DNA from 2 places in the Bifidobacterium sp. ESL0732 genome. Region 2 is predicted to be linked to the other one. Evidence: riboswitches for the same ligand, from Rfam matches in the RefSeq annotation. Region 2 holds a riboswitch; the other holds the start of a gene.
What was found. A riboswitch is a leader RNA that binds a small molecule or an ion and turns the genes downstream of it on or off. The one in region 2 is predicted to bind thiamine pyrophosphate.
Positions count from the first base shown of each region.

Region 1: linked by a shared signal. The riboswitch ahead of OZX70_RS05130 (ECF transporter S component) and the one ahead of OZX70_RS06850 (hydroxyethylthiazole kinase) in region 2 are both predicted to bind thiamine pyrophosphate.

Region 1 covers NZ_CP113920.1:1,308,423-1,311,549, forward strand. Annotated here, with positions in the region: gene OZX70_RS05125 (ATP-binding cassette domain-containing protein) at 1-802, opposite strand, end outside; gene OZX70_RS05130 (ECF transporter S component) at 934-1,563, opposite strand; TPP riboswitch at 1,613-1,735, opposite strand; gene OZX70_RS05135 (dipeptidase) at 1,921-3,127, opposite strand, start outside.
Region 2 covers NZ_CP113920.1:1,762,449-1,765,575, forward strand. Annotated here, with positions in the region: gene OZX70_RS06845 (NAD(P)H-binding protein) at 189-818, shown strand; TPP riboswitch at 1,138-1,258, shown strand; gene OZX70_RS06850 (hydroxyethylthiazole kinase) at 1,250-2,182, shown strand; gene thiE (thiamine phosphate synthase) at 2,229-2,966, shown strand; gene thiD (bifunctional hydroxymethylpyrimidine kinase/phosphomethylpyrimidine kinase) at 2,936-3,127, shown strand, end outside.

The DNA.
Region 1 (3,127 bases), 450 kb from region 2:
CCTGAGTAACACGGGCCTTCACCTGGTCATCCGATTCCAACCCGAGAACTATGACTCTGTCAATAAGCTCAATCCACGGACCAGCTCGATGCTCGACCAAGAGCATGGTCGCCTTGGTATTATGCAATACATCAGTGACGGCATTGATAACCTGTTCGACGCCTTCCGGATCAAGATTCGCGGTCGGCTCGTCAAGAAGCAATGCCCCCGGCTGCATGGCCAAGGCCCCAGCCAACGCAAGCCGCTGCATCTGCCCGCCGCTCAAGTGCATGGTAGAACGGTGCAATTGCAACCCTTCAAGGCCGACAGCAGCAAGGCTTTGTTTCACGCGCTCCCAAATCTCAGGACGTGGCACGCCCATATTTTCAGGACCGAACGCGACATTGTCGCCAAGCCTTTCAAAAATCGTCTGGGCGTCAGGATCCTGCAACACGAGTCCAACACGACCGTGGGCTGCAGCGGCCGGGACGTCATCGACAAAGACGCCTCCCTCGGTGACCCCGCCTTCGGAATCCTCAACGGCGACGACTTCACTCGCGTCATTCTGCCCGGCCTCGCTCGTGGGTTCCGCTGCATCACCGCCAAGCAATCCCGAAGCACCTTCGAGTATCGTCGATTTGCCGATGCCCGAGGCGCCAAGAAGGAGCACGTGCTCACCAGGGCGAATGTCAAGATTCAGACCGCGTACGGCGAAATGTCGGCGTGAGGCATGGCGATAGCCCCAATGCTCGAAACGGATCGAGGCAGGCAGCACTTTGGGGGAAACGTTACCGATTGATGATTCCGCATTTCGCAAAACCATTTCATCGCCAATATCAGGAGCTTCCGAGGCATGCTGTTGTGCATCGTCGCCTTTTCGGCTATTGGCTACCTTCGATTGCTTGCCTTGCATACGTTCCCCCATCAATGCCTCAAAATTCTACCTGATACCACTCACTTGGAGGATGCACGAACCTGACGGCCTGAAGCGAACTTGTCGATGGCACCGGTTTTGGCGATGGCGATATAGAGGTACCACATCAGTACTCCGGCCACCAGTCCGCCAGAAATAATGGTGGCCACGAGATACCAGAGTCCATAAGCACCCATCATATTGAAACCTTGCAGGTGAGTAAAGAAGGTATAGGCCCAGCAGCCGATGGCGGAGACTACGCCGGAAAGCGTGACTGTGAGAAGGTTCCAGACTTTATACGCCACGCAAAGGAACACGACTTCTGCACACAGCCCCTGTACCAGCGCAATCAGAAACGTTTCCATGCCGCCCCAGGAATTGCCGAGCAACGCTTCGAGCACACCTGCAACGACTTCAGCGTATGTTGCGGCGCCGGGCTTACGCACGATGACCGCGGCGAGCGGGCCAGCGAAAAGCCAGAATCCGTTCATCAGACCGCCGAGACCGGGAATGAGGGCATCCAGAGGCGAGCCGATGGGACCGTATAGCAAGGCGGCAGCCCAGTAGACGAATGTACTGACGACACCGATGACTGAAGCGACGGCGATATCGACGACGCGCCAACGAAGGTTTGGTTTGGTTGCGACGGTTGCTTGATTCGATGATGACATGATTTGTGCCTTTCCAAGGTGCGCACCGCTTATCGGCGCGCATACAAGGCACGGGAAAAGAGAGACGTCCGTGCGCCGGCATTGTCCGGACTCACGTTCATTCGGTCGAGGATATTCCTCATCTCAGCCATCTGCCAGATTGCGCCGGTAGACAGCCCCCGTGTCAATTCGCCATCTTAGAGCAATCCCCTGTCATTCCCCAGCCTTGGGCCGTGTGGGCCGGTGATATACAATGTTCGGGACGCTCCTTGGCCGCTCGGCCGTGTCTTACGCCCGAACATCGCATATCCCCGTCCCACACTCTCACAGAGAAATTCAACTGACAGAGGTTGCGGGAGGTAGCTCACCAGCGAATAATCACTTCGCGAGTTTGTCTAGGATCAGGGCCTCAGTGAGGACGTTGTTTTTGAGGCTTGTCAGGTCGACCGACTCGTTGGGGCTGTGAGCGTTGCCCTTCGGATCTTCGGGGCCGGTGACCAGAACTTGGGCATTCGGGAAGATGCGTTGCAGTTCGGGGATGAACGGGATCGAGCCGCCTTCGCCCTTGTTGATGGGATCGACGCCGAATGCTTCGCGCATCGATTCCAGAGCGTCCTGAGTGGCTTCCGCATTGGGATCCATGCTCCAACCCATGCCGGTATCGAGCGTGGAGACAGAAACTTCGGCTCCGAACGGGGCATGGGAGCTCAGGAAGTCGGTGACGGCCTTGGCCGCGTCTTCTGGGCGCTGGTTCGGCGCGGTGCGTATGGACAGGCGGAAGCGGGTCTCGTTGGCGATGACGTTGAAGGAGCCATCCACCGGGTGCGCGTCGAAGCCGATGACGGAAATGCTGGGCTTGGTCCACAGACGTGAAGCCAACGAACCGGTGCCGGCGAAACGATAGGAATCGACCACCGAGGAATCGGCCCGTACGCTGGCCTCGTCCAGGTCACGCTGGAGTCCGCCGACAGGGTCTCCCCCCTCGAGTCCCGGAATATTGAGCGAACCGTCTTCGTCATACATTGAGGCAATCAGGATGGAAGACAAGGTATTCGTGTCGAGAATCGGACCACCAAACTGGCCGGAATGCACCGGATGCTCCAACGCCTTGACTGTCACATCCAAATCGGTATTGCCTCGCAAACTGGTGGTGAGGCTGGGAATCTCAGCACTCCAGTTGCCGGAATCGGCCACAATGATGACGTCGGAATCGAATTCGTCCTGATGCGCCTCGATGAAGGGAATGAAGCTCGGCGAGCCCATCTCCTCCTCGCCTTCGATGAAGACCTTGATATTGACCTTCAGATCGTCGCCCAATGCGTGCAACGCACCGGAATGGATGGCAATGCCACCGCCGTCGTCGGTCGCGCCACGTCCGTAAAGGCGACCGTCGATTTGCGTGGCCACAAACGGATCGGTGTTCCACGCGGAAGGATCCGGAACCGGCTGCACGTCGTGATGCGCGTAAAGCAACACGGTCGGCGCATCGGTGTCAACAATCTTGGAACCTACGACTTCGAACGCTCCCGGAGTGCCGTCAGGATTCTTGGATTGCACCACTTTCGCGTCCACACCGCGTTCTTTG
Region 2 (3,127 bases):
GGCAACTTGTCGTGGGTGAATCGATCCAACAATCATTCACCCGCAACGTCGATATCAGCACCTCACGTAACCGCAGTAAACGCAATGCGGCCATCTGCACCAACACGAAGTCCAATTCCACATTCGCCTATCAATCACTTTTACGCCAATTCTCAACCCACCAATCATTTCAACAAAGGAACATGTTTATGAGCAAGAACATCGCAGTAGTCGCGGCCAACGGCAAGGCCGGACGGCTGATCGTCGCCGAAGCCGTCAATCGCGGCATGGACGTCACCGCAGTCGTGCGCAGCGAAAACAAGACCGCCGCCCAGCACGCCATCATCAAGGACCTTTACAATCTCACAGCCGACGACCTCGCTGGTTTTGACGCAGTAGTGAGCGCTTTCGGCGTCTTCGACCCGGCGAAGTTCGACGAATACGGCACCTCGCTGAAGCACTTGGCCGACCTTGTTTCCGGCACCGACACGTGCCTGCTAGTGGTCGGCGGCGCGGGCAGCCTTTACACAAACAAGGAACACACCGCCCAACTTTCGGACACGTTCCCTGAAGAGATCAAAGGTGTGCCGCTGGCAATGGGTAAGGCGCTTGACGCGCTGCGCGGGCGTGACGACGTGCATTGGACCTATATCAGCCCCGCCGGCGACTTCCAGGCCGACGGCGAACGTACCGGTCACTATGTGCTTGCGGGCGAGGATTACACCACCGACAAGGACGGCAAGAGCGCCATCAGCTACGCCGACTATGCCATCGCGATGGTTGACGAGATCGAAACCGACCGTCCGCATGACCGCGAGCGCATCTCCGTACGATGGTAATGACGTCCTAAATCAACAAATAGCATCAGACCTTCACTTTGACTGTGCCTCTGACCTATCCAGAAATTATGTTTCTAAAGGGTCAGAGGCACATTCATGCCACATTGCCACCAGACTGCCGGAGCGCGAGAATATAAAGCGACCGACCGACACGACCATGCTGCTTGTCTCCGTCCAACGGAACGCAACGTTGCGTTCTCATTTTCAAACACAGTTTTACTATTGCATTGCATAAAGAAACACTATGGATGGCCGCCAATGAGCACAGCTGTAATGAACCCAAATCACCCTTGTCCAATGAAGCGCATAGCGTCGTGACTTGTAAGTGCAGGGGAACCTGCGGTCCGCTTCGGCGGGCGCGCAAGTTGAGACGGACACAACGCCCGACCCTTGGAACCTGTTGGTTAATACCATCGTAGGGAGACGCGAATATGGTCAATGACGCATACTCATCAACAAACAACAATCTCGGCAATCTCAAGGATCTGGCGGCGGATAATCCGTTGCGATTAAGCATTCGTACGGCTGCGCAAACCGTGCGTGACACCACGCCGCTGGCCCAGTCTTTCACTAACTTCGTGACCATCAACCTTGTGGCCAATGCGCAGCTGGCGGCGGGCGGCACCGCAGCGATGAGCTTCCTGCCCGACGACATCGCGGGCGGCGAGGCGGCGAGCGGCGCCAGCTACATCAACGTGGGCACGCTGCTGCCGTTCTACAAGGACGCGCTGAAGCAGATCACCGAGAAATTCCATGCCGACCACCATCGTTGGGTACTCGACCCGGTGGCTGCGGGAATGGGGACCACGCGCACCGCCATTTTGAAGTCGTTCAAGGCGGCACCGCCGACCATTATCCGCGGCAACGCCTCCGAAGTCATCAAACTGCGCGAGATGTGGGAGCTGCCGCTTCAGGAAAACGACAATGCGCTGGACAGCATTGCACGGCAGTCCAGCGGACCGGTCGGCGTGGAATCCGCAGACGACGTCGAAGCGGCTGAAGCCTCGGCCAAGGCACTGGCCCGATTCATCGCCAAGTCCGACGCTCAGGGCCAAGGCGCCGTCGCCGTTTCCGGCGAAACCGATCTGGTTACCGACGGCGAACACACCTATCGTCTGCCCGGCGGCAGTGCGATGATGACCAAGATCACCGGAGCCGGCTGCTCACTGGGCGGTGTGACCGCGACCTATCTGGCCGTTGCTGACCCGCTGACCGCAGCCCTCGCCGCAAGCGCCCTCTATAACCGTGCCAGCGAAACCGGCGAAGCCAACTCCCACGGCCCCGGCTCCTTCCAGGTCGCCTTCCTCGACGGACTCTGGTCGACCACACCCGCGCAGATCGCCGCCTCGCCGATTCTCGCCTGAATACACCACACAACGTATTTCTTAACCATAGAGAATCGAGACAATTATGACTACCAACAATTCATCATTTGCTTCCATGCGCCATAACTTCGACCTGAGCTCTTACCTCGTGCTCGGGCCGGCCGACACCAAATCGCGGCCTGTCCCCGACATCGTGCGACAGGCGCTGGCCGGTGGCATCACCTTCGTCCAGATTCGCGTCAAGCCCGGAGACGCCAGGGATATCACCGAAATTGCACGGCGGAGTGCCGAAGTCATCGCACAGGCCGGAGCGTCCGAGTCCGTCCCGCTGGTCATCGACGACCGCGTGGATGCGGCTTGGCAGTGCCGTGATCTGGGGATCAAGGTTGACGGCGTTCACATCGGGCAGGACGATATGAACCCGGAAGAGGCGCGCAAGCTGCTCGGCCCGGACGCCATCATCGGGCTGAGCTGCAAGGTGCTCGACGAAGTGAAGACCGCCAACGCCCTGCCCGACGGCACCATCGACTACATCGGTGCCGGCCCGCTGCACCCCAGCACCACCAAGCCCGACTGTATCGTCTTCGGCGCCGACCACAAACGTCACACGCAGGACACGGAATCCATCAACGCGCTGTGCCGTGAATCGAACTATCCCATTGTCGTGGGCGGCGGAGTGAAACTCGAAGACCTGCCGGAGCTGGCGCAAACCGAAGCCGCCGGCTGGTTCGTGGTCTCGGCCATCGCCGGAGCCGACAATCCGCAAGCCACGACAAAAGCTATGGTGAGCTCATGGAACGCCGCACGCGCAAAACGTGGCTGATGATGTCGCAGGATGCATCGCTAAGCGGCGAGCATGAAACAAAGGCAGAAAACCATCTTTCGAATGATACTGGGATAAACGAAACATCCGAGACTCATACGAATCCGGCCAAGTGCAATTCAACGGACACCGTCGGTGTCCACCCATACAAGCTGCCTGCA